Regions from separate parts of the Allobosea sp. GW821-FHT09G06 genome, predicted to be linked through region 1. Evidence: riboswitches for the same ligand, from Rfam matches in the RefSeq annotation. Region 1 holds a riboswitch; each other region holds the start of a gene.

The links. A riboswitch is a leader RNA that binds a small molecule or an ion and turns the genes downstream of it on or off. The one in region 1 is predicted to bind cobalamin.
Region 2: another riboswitch for cobalamin. It lies ahead of AC07NY_RS01870 (hypothetical protein); the one in region 1 lies ahead of metE (5-methyltetrahydropteroyltriglutamate--homocysteine S-methyltransferase).
Region 3: another riboswitch for cobalamin. It lies ahead of AC07NY_RS16425 (ABC transporter substrate-binding protein); the one in region 1 lies ahead of metE (5-methyltetrahydropteroyltriglutamate--homocysteine S-methyltransferase).

Annotation. Positions count from the first base shown of each region.
Region 1 is NZ_JBWKOI010000002.1:408,603-413,757, forward strand. It holds gene AC07NY_RS12050 (xanthine dehydrogenase family protein molybdopterin-binding subunit) at 1-497, shown strand, start outside; gene metE (5-methyltetrahydropteroyltriglutamate--homocysteine S-methyltransferase) at 560-2,908, opposite strand; cobalamin riboswitch at 3,025-3,227, opposite strand; cobalamin riboswitch at 3,380-3,579, shown strand; gene AC07NY_RS12060 (ribonucleoside-diphosphate reductase subunit alpha) at 3,693-5,155, shown strand, end outside.
Region 2 is NZ_JBWKOI010000001.1:390,638-395,792, forward strand. It holds gene AC07NY_RS01845 (xanthine dehydrogenase family protein molybdopterin-binding subunit) at 1-40, opposite strand, end outside; gene AC07NY_RS01850 ((2Fe-2S)-binding protein) at 44-502, opposite strand; gene AC07NY_RS01855 (TetR/AcrR family transcriptional regulator) at 704-1,324, shown strand; gene AC07NY_RS01860 (hypothetical protein) at 1,267-1,605, opposite strand; gene AC07NY_RS01865 (ureidoglycolate lyase) at 1,495-1,887, shown strand; cobalamin riboswitch at 1,995-2,199, shown strand; gene AC07NY_RS01870 (hypothetical protein) at 2,428-3,186, shown strand; gene AC07NY_RS01875 (TonB-dependent receptor) at 3,183-5,155, shown strand, end outside.
Region 3 is NZ_JBWKOI010000003.1:42,311-47,465, forward strand. It holds gene AC07NY_RS16420 (mandelate racemase/muconate lactonizing enzyme family protein) at 1-1,031, shown strand, start outside; cobalamin riboswitch at 1,067-1,279, shown strand; gene AC07NY_RS16425 (ABC transporter substrate-binding protein) at 1,494-2,531, shown strand; gene AC07NY_RS16430 (FecCD family ABC transporter permease) at 2,528-3,571, shown strand; gene AC07NY_RS16435 (ABC transporter ATP-binding protein) at 3,568-4,362, shown strand; gene ltaE (low-specificity L-threonine aldolase) at 4,373-5,155, opposite strand, start outside.

The DNA.
Region 1 (5,155 bases):
GGACGCTCGATGTCGATCACGTCTTCAAGGCCGCTCCTTCAGCCTATCCCAATGGCTGCCACATCGCCGAGGTCGAGATCGATCCCGATACCGGCCATGTCGAGATCGCGAGCTATGTCATGGTCAATGATTTCGGGGTGCTGGTGAACCCGATGATCGTCGAGGGGCAGCTCCATGGCGGCGTCGTGCAAGGCATCGGCCAGGCGCTCTGCGAGATGACCTCCTATGACGAGAACGGCCAGCTCCTGACCGGCTCCTATATGGACTATGCGATGCCGCGTGCCGCGGATGTGCCCTTCTTCACCTTCATCAGCGAAGGCGTGCCGACTCGCACCAACCCGGTCGGCGCCAAGGGCTGCGGCGAAGCTGGCTGCGCCGGCTCGCTGCCCTCGGTCATGAACGCGATCGTCGATGCCCTCTCGCCCCATGGCGTGCGCCATATCGACATGCCGGCGACGCCATTGGCGATCTGGAAGGCCATTCACGCGAAGGCCTGACATGGTCGCCGGGTTTGGATCGCAGGCGCGGCGTCACCGTCGCGCCTGCTGTGCTTCATTCGTCAGTGCGCGGCCGCGCGGATTTCCCGTGCCGCCTCGACCATGTTGACGAGTGCGGGGCGGACCTCCTCCCACTTCCGGGTCTTCAGGCCGCAATCCGGATTGATCCAGAGCTGGTCGTCCTTCAGCCGCTGGCGTGCGAGCTTCAGGAGTTCGGTCATCTCGGCGACATCCGGCACGCGCGGCGAGTGGATGTCGTAGACGCCCGGGCCGATCTCGTTCGGGTACTTGTAGCCGACGAAGGCGTCGAGCAGCTCCATCTTCGAGCGCGAGGTCTCGATCGAGATCACGTCGGCATCCATCGCCGCGATGGCGTCGATGATCTGGTTGAACTCCGAGTAGCACATATGGGTATGGACCTGCGTTTCGTCGGCGACGCCCGACGCGCAGATGCGGAAGCTCTCCACCGCCCAGCCGAGGTAGTGCTTCCAGTCGCTCTTGCGGAGTGGCAGACCCTCGCGCAACGCCGCCTCGTCGATCTGGATCATCGCCGCACCGGCCTTCTCCAGGTCGAGCACCTCGTCGCGGATCGCCAGCGCGATCTGCTTCGACGCCTCGCTGCGCGGCAGGTCGTCGCGCACGAAGGACCAGTTCAGGATCGTGACCGGGCCGGTCAGCATCGCCTTCATCGGCCGCTGCGTCAGCGACTGGGCATAGCGCCACCACTCGACCGTCATCGGCTTCGGCCGCGAAACGTCGCCGAACAGGATCGGCGGACGCACGCAGCGCGAGCCGTAGCTCTGCACCCAGCCGCCGCGCGTGAAGGCGAAGCCGGCGAGCTGCTCGCCGAAATACTGCACCATGTCGTTGCGCTCGAACTCGCCATGGACGAGCACGTCGAGGCCGATCTCCTCCTGCCAGCGCACGGCGCGAGCGGTCTCCTCGCGCAGGAACTGCTCGTATTCGGCATGGCCGAGCTGACCCTTGTCATGGGCGGCGCGGGCCTTGCGGACCTCCGGCGTCTGCGGGAAGGAACCGATCGTGGTTGTCGGGAAGGCGGGCAGGTTGAAGCGGGCGCGCTGGAGCTTGGCGCGGTCCGCGAAACCGCTCTTGCGGCGAGCGAAGGCCTCCGTGACCGCAGCCATGCGCGCTGCGACGGCCTTGTCGTTGACCTTCGGCGAGGCCCTGCGTGCGGCCGCTGCCGTGGTCGAGGCGGCCAGCCTGTCCTTGACGGTGCCGCGCCCGCCGCCAAGCGAGCGGCCGAGCGTGGAGAGTTCGCCCATCTTCTGTACGGCGAAGGCAAGCCAGTTCTTCACCTCCGGATCGAGACTGGTTTCGAGTTCCAGATCGATCGGGCAGTGCAGCATGGAGCAGGACGGTGCGACCTGGACATGGTCGGTGCCGCGCCTGGCCGCGACCGGCTCGATCTTTGCGAGGACCGCCTCCAGATCGGTCTTCCAGATGTTGCGGCCGTCGACCACGCCGAGCGAGAGCACCAGGCCTTGCGGCGCTTTAGCCAGAACCGCATCGAGCTGCTCGGGCGCGCGGACGAGATCGAGATGCAGGCCTGCGACCGGCAGGGATACCGCCGTGTCGAGATTGTCGCCCAGTGCTCCGAAATAGGTGGTGAGCATCACCTTGAGCTGCGGCAGGGCGTGCGCGATCGTCGCATAGGTCCGATGCAGCGCGGTGCGGGCGGCCTCATCGAGATCGAGCACGAGGCAGGGCTCGTCGATCTGCACCCATTCCGCGCCATTCGCCGAGAGACGGCGCAGCACATCGACATAGACCGGCAGCAATTCGCCCAGCAGCGACAGCGGATCGAAGGACGTGTCCTTGGACTTGCCGAGCTTCAGGAACGTCACCGGGCCGAGCAGGACAGGACGCGTCTCGTAGCCGAGCGCCTTTGCCTCGCGATACTCCTCCACCGGCTTCAGCGAGGCGAGCTCGAAGCTCTGCCCCGGTGCGAACTCCGGCACCATGTAGTGGTAGTTGGTGTCGAACCACTTGGTCATTTCCTGCGCCGGGACGCCATGGGCATGATCGTGGTTGTGATGGGCATGGCCGCAGGACGTATGCGGCTCGGCTTCGCCCTGCGAGCCGCGAGCCATGGCGAAATAGGTGCCAAGCGGCACCGGCCCACCCTTCCAGCCATAGATGTCCGGGATCGCACCGACCATGACGCTGGTGTCGAGCACCTGGTCGTAGAAGGAGAAGTCGTTCGACGGGATCACGCTGATCCCTTGCGCCTTCTGGCGCGCCCAATTGGCCGCGCGCAGGCCCGCAGCGGCCTCGACGAGCGATCTTTCGTCGGATTTTCCGGCCCAGAAGCTTTCGAGCGCGGTCTTGAGTTCGCGGCGCGGACCGATGCGCGGCGTGCCGAGTGCAGCGACAGGTACTGATTGAGACATAGGCTTAACCCCGACTAGTTGGGGGCAAAGGCCAAAGCGGACGCGGGACGAGGACCGTCCGGACGCAAGAATCCGGGCGGGGCCGCCAAGCGCACCACCGGGACACCCCGCCCGAGGACGTTCATGTTGTCGGGGCAGGTCTCCTGGCTCGCGGGTCGTCGCTCTTGCCCGTCTTCCCAAGGCCTCGCGGCCTCAGTGACATGGGTGGGCAGAAAGCTCGCCGCTGACAGTTGCGGGGGCAGCGCCGGTCTCTCACCGGCTTCCCTCTTAGCTCCGATACGGCAAGCCGCACCGAAGAACCTCGACGCCGCATCATGGGCCGCCATTCGCGGGTCGTCAACAAGAGATATAAAGACATATTTATGTCTTCATGTCGGGCATGCGCTCGGGCGTTGCCGCCGAGATGTCCTCGCTTTCCACATGCGGTTGAGGAAGAGCATACGACCGATTGACATCGGAGCGGAGAGTAACGCTAGATGTAGTTGTCGATGGTCTCTCGAATCGCAAGATCGAGAGCTAAGAGGGAAGCCGGTGAGAGACCGGCGCTGCCCCCGCAACTGTCAGCGGTAAGTTCTTAGTCCAGCGTTGTCACTGAGGCTGCAAGGCCTTGGGAAGACGGACGAGAGCGGTGACCCGCGAGCCAGGAGACCTGCCGCGACCTTTGTTTACGTCCTCGGGCGGGGTGTCCCGGTGGTGCGCTTGGCAGGTCGCGGCATCGTATCGTCGCGCGCCTTCTCGACGCGACCGCTCGGCCTTTGCCCCCAACATCTTGGGGTTGATGCCGATGTCTCTTTCTCTTGAAGCCGAACGGCCTTCACTGGCCCCGCTGGGTGCCGAACCTGCTGCATCGCCGCGCGCCGCAGCGGCGGAGCCCGGCTACCAGCTCATCCGCCGCAACGGCGCGGTGACGCCCTTCGACCCCTCAAAGATCGCGGTCGCCCTGACCAAGGCTTTCCTGGCGGTCGAGGGCGCGAGCGCCGCCGCGTCCCGCCGCATCCATGATGTCGTCGCCGACCTGACCGAACAGGTCGTCTCCGGCCTGTCTCGCCGCGCCGCGACCGGCCGCACCTTCCATATCGAGGACGTGCAGGATCAGGTCGAGCTCGCGCTGATGCGCGGCGAGCATCACAAGGTCGCCCGTGCCTATGTCCTCTATCGCGCCGAACGGGCGCAGGAGCGGGCCAGGGCGCAGGCCGGGTCCGCGCCGGCCGCAGCCGCGCCGTCGCTGCAGATGAAGCTCACTGACGGCACGCTCGTTCCGCTCGACGCCGCCCGCCTCGACAAGGTCGTGCGCGAGGCTTGTGCCGGGCTCGACGGCGTCGCGGCCGAGCCGATCCTGATGGAGACCCGCCGCAACCTCTATGACGGCATTTCGCTCGACGAATTGGCACTGGCGCCGATCCTCGCTGCGCGGACGCTGATCGAGAGCGAGCCGAACTACGCCAAGGTCTCGGCCCGCCTCCTGCTCGACAAGCTGCGGCGCGAGGCGCTGAGCTTCGTCCATGGCCATGCCGAACAGGCGACGCAGGAAGAGATGGCCGCCGGCTACGGCGACTACTTCACCGCCTATCTCAAGACCGGCATCGAGAATGAATTGATCGACACCGAGCTAGGCCGCTTCGACATTGCCCGCATCGCGGCGGCGCTGAAGCCCGAGCGCGATCTCCAGTTCGACTATCTCGGCTTCCAGACGCTTTACGACCGCTATTTCCTGCATGTCCGGGGCAACCGCTTCGAGCTGCCGCAGGCCTTCTTCATGCGCGTCGCCATGGGCCTCGCCATCCGCGAGATCGACCGCGAGGGCAGGGCGATCGCGTTCTACGACCTGCTCTCCTCCTTCGACTTCATGGCCTCGACCCCGACCCTGTTCAACTCCGGCACGCTGCGCCCGCAGCTCTCGTCCTGCTTCCTGACCACGGTCGCCGACGATCTCGACGGCATCTTCAAGGCGGTGAAGGACAACGCGCTGCTCGCCAAGTACTCGGGCGGCCTCGGCAATGACTGGACGCCGGTGCGCGGTCTCGGCGCGCATATCAAGGGAACGAATGGCGAGAGCCAGGGCGTGGTGCCCTTCCTGAAGGTCGCCAACGACACGGCCATCGCCGTCAACCAGGGCGGCAAGCGTAAGGGCGCGGTCTGCGCCTATCTCGAAACCTGGCATGTCGACATCGAGGAGTTCCTCGATCTCCGCAAGAACACCGGCGACGACCGCCGTCGTACCCATGACATGAACACGGCGAATTGGAT
Region 2 (5,155 bases), on a different contig from region 1:
GCAGGCTGCGGCGGGAGAGCTTGGGATCATGCGCGGTCATGGCTCAGATCTCCAGCGCGCGGGCCGCGTCATGGATCGCGGCGCGGATGCGGACATAAGTGGCGCAGCGGCAGATATTGCCGTTCATCGCGAGATCGATGTCGCGGTCGCTCGGCTTCTTGTTCTCTTTCAGGAGAGCGATGGCGCTCATCACCTGGCCGGACTGGCAATAGCCGCATTGCGGCACGTCGCGGGCGATCCAGGCGGCCTGGACGGCATCCGCCTCCTTGCCGGCGAGGCCTTCGATCGTGGTGATCTCGCTGGTGCCGACCGCCGAGACGGGTGTCACGCAGGCGCGCAGGGGCTGGCCGTCGATGAAGACGGTGCAGGCGCCGCATTGGGCGACGCCGCAGCCGAACTTGGTGCCGGTGAGGCCGATATTGTCGCGGATCGCCCAGAGCAGGGGCGTGTCGTCATCGACATCGACGGTATGCGCGGTACCGTTGACCTTGAGAGAGACCATGGTTGCCTCCGATGCTGGCATGACGCAGCGCGGCACCATGGTGCGGATCGAGGGCTCGCCCTCGATGGCCCGATCTGACATATCAGATAACGGGCGATGGATCCGTAGCCCTGGGTCGCGCGACTGGACTAATTAGACGTTTTGAGTCTAGTTAGGATGGTCGCGCGCAGTTTGGATTTTGTCAAGACTGCAGAAGCTGCAATGCCGGACGGAAACGAAGGTTCCAACGTTCTCCCTGCGGAGGATGCCAATGCCCGCACCGACCAGATCGCCGATGCGGCGCTGCGTCTGTTCGCCCGCTACGGCTACAAGCGCAGCTCGATGGACGACATCGCCAAGGAGGCGGGGCTCGCCAAGGCGACGCTCTACCTGCACTTCAAGGGCAAGGACGATGTCTTCCGGGCCATGCTGGACCTGCTCGGGCGACGGGTCGAAGCACGTTGCCGTGAGGTCGTGGCAAGGCAGGGGCCGTTTCCGGAGCGGCTCGCGGCGCTGCTTCAGGCGCATCACGGGCTGGCCTATGCCAGCTTCGGCACCGGCGAGCATCTCGTCGAACTGAAGGCCGTGATGAACACGATCGCGACGCGTGAATTGCAGGCCTTCGAGCGGATCTTCTCGACCTTTGCCCGCGCGTTGCTGATGCAGGCCGAGCAAGGCGGCGAGATCAATCTATCGCGCCTGCCGGCCAGCGCCGACGACTGGACCGCCAGCCTGCTCTTTGCCGCCGCGGGAGCGAAGCTCGGCACGCCACCCAGTGCCGCGGATTACGCGCGCAGGCTGGACGCGATCGCGTCGGTCTTCGCCGCAGCGCTGGCGCGATAAGCGAGAAGAAAGAACGCAACATGCAGGATGACGGCAGGACCGAGCTTCAGCCCCTTACCCCGCTTCGCATCCAGCCGGTCACGCAGGCCGCTTTCGAGCCTTTCGGCTAGATCGTGGAAGCCGGGGAAAGTGGCCGCACCGCGAATAACGGCACCGCGCGCCGGCACGATATCCATGCTCATCCGGCTGCCGAGGTCCGGGCCGGCACCAGACTTGTGACGTCGATCTTCTCGGCCAAGCAGCAGCAGCGGGGCCTCGCGATCGCCATGCTGGAGCGGCATGTGAATTCGATCCAATGGATCGTCCCGCTCGATGGCGCCGGCCATATCGTCATCGTCGCCCGGGACGGCGCGGATGGCCGGCCCGATCTCTCGACACTCGCCGCCTTCTCGTTCTCCGCTTCGCAGGGCGTGATCTATCGCCGCGGGCTCTGGCATCATCCGATCATGGCCATCGGCTCCGATGCGCGTTTCCTCGTCCAGTCCTGGCAGGATGGCACCGAGGCGGATTGCGAGATCATCGCGATCGAGCCCAAGGTGCTCGCTGCGAACGACGTAAGCTGACGAGGGGTTTCAGGTAGCGCGTTGTGCGATGATGGTCCTCGTCGCTGCCGTCCACAGCCTTCGCGCCTGCCGCGCCATCGGTAGCTTGACGCCACAATCTCGCCATCTACGTTAATCCGTGTCGAGGTCTTCGGAGCGATCCGAAGCTAAGAGGGAATCCGGTGACGTGCGCTTGCACGGAACCCGGAGCTGCCCCCGCAACTGTGAGCGGTGAGTTTTCGGCTACCTGAAGTCACTGGCGTCCGCGCCGGGAAGACAGCCTGAAAGCAACGACCCGCAAGCCAGGAGACCTGCCCCGACGCAGTGATGATGTCGCGCGGGCGGGGTGTCCGGCGGAATCGCAGTGCACCGGGCGCCCGCCGCCGGTCTGCCGCGCTTCCTCCCTTTGCCCCGGCCGCGACAGCGAGGGGCTGGACGACCATGATAGAATTGACGGGGTCGAGAGGCGGCCACGCGAGCGGTCGGGCGTGGACTACGCCCGGAGCGCCTGCGCCAGGTATGAGTTATTGCAATGTTATAACGTTGCGATAAGAGGCAGGTATGAACTCTGTCTCCGCTTCTGTGCCTGCGTCCTCTGCGGCGCCCCTGGATCCGCTTGCGCTTTACGCCAGTGCTATCGACTCTTCCGATTATGTCGCGCGTGTCGCGCCGCTCATCCGCCAGCTCGCGCCCGGGATCGACGATCTGATCGACATCGGTGCCGGGGGAGGGCAGCTGGGCGCGGCGCTGCGCCGGCCCGGCGCGCGCTGGACGGCCATCGAACCGTCTCCGACGATGCAGGCCCGGCTCGCCGCCCTGCCGCAGCCGCCGGTCATCATCCCGCATGGCTGGGACGACGTTGCGGTCGATTGCGAAGCCGCCGCTACCGTCCTGGCCGCCACCATGCCGGGCTATTTCACGGATGCCCCCGGCTTCCTGGCACGCTGCCGGCAGTGGGCTACCCGTCAGATCGTCTGGATCGTCGCCGCACAGAAGGCACCCAAGGGGCTGATCCTTTCGGCTTGCCTGCCGCGCGAATGGCACCGCGAGGACGAGACACCCGGCATCGATCTGGTGCTGGCGCAGCTCGGCAACGACCTGCCCGATCGCGTGGATGCGGTCGACTGGACCTTCTCACTGGTGCTGCCGGACCTGCCGGCCTTCGCCGCCTTCCAGGCCGATCGGTTGAGCTGGTCGCCCAACGATCCGCGCCGGCCGCAGCTTTTCGACCATCTCCACAAGCAGGCCGTGCCCGTGCCGGGCGGCTTTCGCCTCTCCTGCCATCGCCGCTCGGCCATCCTCGTCTGGAACCTGTCATGATCCGCCTGAATTCCCGCAAAGCCTGCCTGCTTGCCGCGACCTGCCTGACGGCGATCGGGACCGTGCCCGCCTTCGCCCAGACCGAAATCAAGCTCGACGAGCTCGTCGTCACGGCGACGGGCCGCCCCGAGCCGCGCAGCAGCATTCCCGGAACGGTCCAGGTCATCGATGCCGCGCAGATCGAGCGGGCCCGCGCGCAATCGATCACCGACCTGCTCGCGGAGAACGCCGTCGGTTTCTTCAGCCAATGGACGCCCGGGCAGACCTCGATCAACATCCGCGGCGGCGCCAGCGACGGTCAGGGCAAGGATTTCCGCAGCCAGGTGCTGGTGCTGATGAACGGCCGTCGCGCCGGCACGGCCAACCTGTCCAAGCTCTCCGCCGCCGATGTCGAGCGCATCGAGATCATCCGCGGACCGTCCTCGGTCGTCTATGGCAGCCAGAATATCGGCGGCGTCATCAATATCATCCTCAAGACCGGCCGCACCGCTCCGGGCACGATGATCGAAGGGGCAGGAGGCTCCTGGGGGCTGCTGCAGGGCAAGGCCCAGACCGGCGGTCTCTATGACAGCATCGACTATTACGCCGGGATCTCGGGCGGCACGCGCGACGACTACCGGTCCGGCCGCGGCGGCACGACCATGGCCAATACCGGCTGGAAGCGCCTCGGCATCGCTGGCGCGCTGGGCTTGCAGATTAATCCCGACCACCGCATCGAGACGACGCTGCGGACCGACGGCATCTACGATGTCGGCTTCCGTGGTTCCGGCGCCAACACGGTCAGCCAGGAAGACCGCTACAACAACTCCGTCGACATCACCTATCGCGGCCAACTCCCCGGCGGACAGTATCGCTGGATGCTGCAAGGCTATGCCGTGCAGGACGTCGACAATTTCCGCTGGGCTTCGCCGGTCATCCGGGGCGGCACCGGCCTGCCGGCAGCCGGCACGTCAGCCGATTACAACCGCCGCGAATTGAACATCGTCGGAACCCGCTTCCAGCCGAGCATGACGCTCTGGGCCGGCAACGACCTGCTCGCCGGCTGGGACTGGGAGCGCAGCACATTGCGCTCGATCCGCGACCGCATCGGCGTTCCCGGCAATCCGCTAACCCCCGTCTCGCCGCAGGACAACAACCAGTCCGAGACGGTCAACGCGCTCTATGTCGAGGATTCCCAGAAGCTCTTCGACGATCGCGTCACCCTGCGCGCCGGCGTGCGCCGGACCTTCGGCACGACCAGCTTCGAATACACGCCGAACCTCGCCGGCCAGCGCCCGCGCGAGGTCGACTATCAGGCGACGACATATTCCACCGGCGCGACCTTCAAGGCGACCGACCGGCTGACCTTCCGCGTCGGCTATGCGACCGGCTTCCGCGCCCCGACGGCGACGGAGCTCGCCGCCGATTTCAACACGCTCGGCGGCGGGCGCATCTTCGGCAATCCCTCGCTCAAGCCGGAGACAAGCGAGCAGGTCGAGGCCGGCGCAGCCTATGCCGGCGACGGCTGGCGCGCGGATTTCGCGATCTTCCAGAACGTCATTTCCGACCGCATCGTCACCCGCGCCCGGACCAATGTCGCCAATACCTCCGACTATGCGAACAATGCCGGAGACGTCGTCGTGCGCGGCGTCGAATTGCAGCTCGATGCCGACCTCCTCAAGCTGGCCGGATACGACAACACCGCCTGGCGCTGGTCGGTGTTCGGCAACGGCTCCTGGAATTTCGACATGGAGGACAAGGGCGCGGCGGCGACGGCCAACAGCCGCAAGCCGGAGCGCATGTACCAGTATCAGGCGGCGATCGGCACGCGCTTCGGCCAGAGCGGCGTGCGCTATCCGTGGTCGGTGCAGGTCTCGGGCGTGCTCTATGGACCGATGTGGTACAACACCGAGGAAAACCTGCTCATCCCCTTCGCCGAGCCCAACCGCGACTGGATCCACCGCAAGAACCCGTTCTGGGTCTGGAACCT
Region 3 (5,155 bases), on a different contig from region 1:
CCATCGCCGCCTTCATCTGCCCGATGTCGCATGGCGTCTGCCGGCCGGTCGCCGATTCCGTGCTTGGCCAGACCTTGGAAAGCCCGGAGGACATCGCCCGCATCGCCGCCGCCGTCGCCTATAACTCGATGGACCTGCTGCAGGCGCCGCATACCTTCTCGGGCGTCGAGATGGCGCTGTGGGATATCCTCGGGAAGATGCGGTCCGAGCCGGTCTGGCGCCTGCTCGGCTACGCGAAAAGCCATCCCAAGACGCCCTATGCCTCGGTCCTCTTCGGCGACACGGCGCAGGAAACCCTCGAACGCGCCCGCGATGCCCGCAGCCGCAGCTTCCGCGCCGCCAAGTTCGGCTGGGGGCCGATCGGGCGGGGCAGCGTCGAGGCCGATGCCGAGCATTTCGTCGCCGCTCGCGAGGGTTTGGGGCAGGACGGCATCCTGCTGATCGATACCGGCCAGATCTTCATCGAGGATGTCGAGCGCGCTGCTGCCCGTCTGCCTGCGATGGAGAAGGCGAAAGTGCTCTGGTTCGAGGAGCCCTTCCACGCCAGCGCGCTCGAAGCCTATGGCAGCCTGGCCAGGCGCAGCCCCAAGGTCCGTTTGGCCGGCGGGGAGGGCGCCCATAACGAGTCGATGGCCCGGCAGCTCATCGATTATGGCGGCATCGGCTATGTCCAGATCGATTGTGGCCGCATCGGCGGCATCGGCCCGTCCAAGGCGGTCGCGGATTATGCGGTCGCGAAGGGCGTGACCTTCGTCAACCACACCTTCACCTCGCATCTGGCGTTGTCGGCCTCGCTCCAGCCCTATGCGGGCTTGGCCGAGCACGAAATCTGCGAATACCCGGCGATGCCGAAGCCGCTCGCCACGGCGATCTCGGCCAATCATCTGGAGCGTGACGCGAACGGGCAGGTCGCGGCGCCCGACGCGCCCGGCCTCGGCATCAAGGTCGCGACCACGGCGCTACGCGGCTATCTGCAGGAGGTCGAGATCTCGGTAGGCGGCAAGCGGCTCTACAGCACGCCCAGCCTCTGAAGAGCTGTTCGCTTGACGCAGCGCCAAGCCCTTATAGGGTGTGCGCCGATCGAGGTTCTCCGGGTTGCTTCCGGAGCTAAGAGGGAATTCGGTGCTGCGCGCTTACGCGCAAAAGCCGAGGCTGCCCCCGCAACTGTAAGCGGCGAGCTTTCCGTCCATCGTCCACTGGCGCCTGATGCGCCGGGAAGGCCGGGCGGAAGCGGCATCGACCCGCGAGCCAGGAGACCTGCCCCGGTCGTCGAAGACGTCTTTCGGACGGGGTGTTCCGGAGCTGTGTGTGTCGATGGCGGCCTTGTGCCGCCTTCCCGTCCCACATGCCCAAAGCTGCCCCGGCCGTCATCTCGGGGAGCGATGAAGTCCATGTTCACGAAGACAAATGCACAGGCCGCTCGGGGCGGCTTGACGGCCGCGTGCCGCGCACTCTATCAGAAATGCAACATTATTACATTTCGGATGGCCTCGATGCCGGCTGCGCGCCCGTTCAATACCTTGCTTCGCCTCTCGGCCGCCGCGCTGTTCGGCGCTCTCGCCGCCGGCGCGGCCAGCGCGGCGCCGACCAAATACCCGCTGACGCTGGAAAATTGCCGCGAGACGATCACCTTCAACGCCGCGCCCAAGCGCGTCGTCGCGATCGGCCAGACCCAGACGGAAATCCTCTATGCGCTCGGCCTCGGCGATCGCGTCGTCGGCACCGCGGTCTGGTTCTCGCCGGTGGCCAAGCCCTATGAGGCGGTCAACGCCAAGGTGAAGCGCCTCGCCGATAACGACCCGAGCTTCGAGGCGGTGCTGGCGCAGGAGCCCGATCTCGTCACCGCGATGTTCGAATGGCATGTCGGGCCCAACGGCATCGTCGGCAAGCGCGACCAGTTCGCCAAGGTGAAGGTGCCGGCTTACGTCTCGCCGACCGATTGCGTCGGCAAGGACAATTCCGGTGCCGGCGACGGCGTGCGCACCCAGATGTTCACGATGGAGTTGGTCTATCGCAACATCCGCGAATTCGGCGCGGTCTTCGACGTCGCCGACCGGGCCGAGACGCTCGTCGCCGAGCTCAAGGCCCGCGAGGACAAGGCGGTCGAGCAGGTCGCCAAGCTCAAGGCGCAGGACGTGCCGGTCGTCGTCTGGTTCTCCAGCAAGGACATCAAGGGCGACGGCTTCATGGCCGGCAAGAACGGCGTGCCCGCCTATATCCTGTCCAAGCTCGGTGCCCGCAACATCATCGCGACCAACGAGGAATGGCCGCTGGTCGGCTGGGAGAGCATCGCCGCCGCCAACCCGGCCGTGATTGTCACCGTGAAGATGGACCGCCGCCGCTTCCCGGCCGATGATATCGAGAAGAAGCTGGAATTCCTCAAGACCGACCCGGTCGCCAGCAAGCTCGATGCCGTCAGGAACAACCGCGTCGTCATCCTGGATGTCGGCGCGACCCGCGCCGGGCTCGACACGGTCGACGGCATCGAGACCCTCGCCAAGGCAATCGCCGGCTTCGGTCTCTCGCGTTGAGCCACGCCGCCCATGGGCCGAACTGGCCGGCGCGGATCGGCATCGCACTGGCCTCGCTGCTGGCGCTGACCTTATCGGTCGCGCTGGCGGTGACGATCGGCGAGATGCGCATCCCGCTGGACACGGCCCTGAAGGCGCTCGGAAACGGGCTGTTCGATCTCGACTTCCCGGTCAGCGCGATCCAGCAGGGCGTCATCTTCGATTATCGCCTGAGCCGCGCGCTGATGGCGGGGCTCTGCGGCGGCGCGCTCGCTCTGTCCGGCGCGATCCTGCAGGCGCTGCTGCGCAATCCCTTGGCCGAGCCCTATATCCTCGGCATCTCGGCGGGCGCCTCGACCGGCGCCGTCGCGGTACTGATCCTCGGCATCAGCATCGGCGGCGCGGTGCTCTCGGTATCGGCCGGCGCCTTCATCGGCTCCTGCGCCGCGCTCGTCGTCGTCGCCTTGCTGGCGGCAGGGGCGGGCGGCGCGAGCGACCGCGTCATCCTCGCCGGTGTCGCCACCTCGCAGCTCTTCAATGCGGCCACCGCGACGATCGTGACGACGCTCGCGAGCGCCGAGCAGGCGCGCGGCGTGATGTTCTGGCTGCTCGGCAATTTCGGCGGCGTGCGCTGGCCCGATCTCTGGATGGCGGCGCCGGTTGCCTTCATCGGCTTCGGCATCTGCATGCTCCACGCCAAGGTGCTGGACGCGTTCGCCTTCGGCGTCGATGCAGCCGCCTCGCTCGGCGTCGCGGTGACGCGGGTGAAGGTCGTGCTCTTCGCGACCACGGCGGTGATGACGGCGGTGATGGTCTCGATCGTCGGCACCGTCGGCTTCGTCGGATTGATCATCCCTCATGCCGCGCGCTTCCTCGTCGGCTCCGGCCATGCCCGCCTGCTGCCGGCCTGCCTCGTCATCGGCGCGATCTTCATGATCCTCGCCGACATCCTCTCCCGCATCCTGATCCCGCAGCAGATCCTGCCGATCGGCGTGGTCACCGCCCTGTTCGGCGCCCCGGTCTTCGCGCTCATCCTTTACCGTGCCCGGAGGCCGGCATGACGCTCGCCACCCGCGAGGTCCGCTGGGGTGCCGGCGGCCGGATGATCGTCGACGGCGTGACGCTGGAGGCTGCGCCCGGCCGCGTGCTCGGCCTGATCGGTCCCAACGGCTCCGGCAAGTCGAGCCTGCTCCGGTTGCTCTGCCGCCTACGCAATGTCGCGAGCGGCGTCGTCACCCTCGACGGAAACGACATCGCCGCCGTGCCGCGCCGCGAGCTCGCCCGCCGTCTCGCCTTCGTCGAGCAGCAGGCGACGACCGAAATCCAGCTCTCCGTCTGCGATGTCGTTCGGCTCGGCCGCACGCCGCATCGTGCCGCGTTGGCCTCCTGGAACGACGCCGACGAAGCCGCCGTCAACGAGGCGCTGGCGCGGGTCGGGCTCACCGAGCGCCATGACCAGTTCTGGCATACGCTCTCAGGCGGAGAGCGCCAGCGCGTCCATATCGCCCGCGCGCTCGCGCAGGAGCCGAGCGAGCTGATCCTGGACGAGCCGACCAATCATCTCGATATCCAGCATCAGCTCTCGATCCTGAGCCTGGTCCGCCGCCTCGGCATCACCTGCATTATGGCGCTGCACGATCTCAACCTCGCCGCCATGTTCTGCGACGAGATCGCGCTGCTGCATGATGGGCGGCTTCAGGCGGCCGGCGCGCCGGAGGAGGTCCTGACGGCCGAGGCGATCCAGCGCATCTTCGGTGTCGCGGTCTCGATCCGCTTGGGAGACTCAGGCCGCCGACACATCGAATACCTGATCGAGGCCGAACCGCGGAAGGCTGCACCCGGAAGCGATTGAGGCCGGGCCTCTACTCCGCGGCCGCCTGCCGCTTGTCGAAGAAGCGTTCGCAGGCTTCGGCGACGCGCGCGACGGAGGCGTCGTTCACATCGAGATGGGTGACCCAGCGCAAAGTGCCGTAACGCCCGCTGACGGCGATGCCGCGCTCGCGCAGGAAGGTGGCGAAAGCCGCAGTGTCGAACGCCTTGGGCGACATGAACACCATGTTCGTGCGGGCTGGCCCGGCGCCGAGCTCCGGAAAACGTCCGAGCACCTCGGCGAGCGCCGCAGCGCGCCGATGATCCTCGCTGAGTCGGTTGACGTTATGCTCCAGCGCATAGATCGCTGCTGCCGCGATCACGCCGGTCTGGCGCATGCCGCCGCCCAGCATCTTGCGGATGCGGCGGGCCTTCGCGATGAAATCCTTGGGGCCGACCAATATCGAGCCGATCGGCGCACCCAGTCCCTTGGACAGGCAGAGCGACACCGTGTCGAACTGCCCGGCGATCCAAGCTGCATCGCGATTGCTCGCCGCTGCCGCGTTCATCAGGCGGGCGCCGTCGAGATGGGTGGCGAGCCCACGCGAACGGGCAAGCCCGGTCGCGGCTTCCAGATAGGCGTCCGGTAGGACAAGGCCGTTGAAGGTGTTCTCCAGCGCCAGCAGCCGCGTCATCGCGAAATGGAAATCGTTCGGCTTGATCGCGTTGGCGATGGCATCGAGTGCGATCGTGCCGTCCGGCTCGTTGGGCAGGGGCTGCGGCTGGATCGAGCCGAGCACGGCCGCGCCGCCGCCTTCCAGCCGATAGGTATGGGC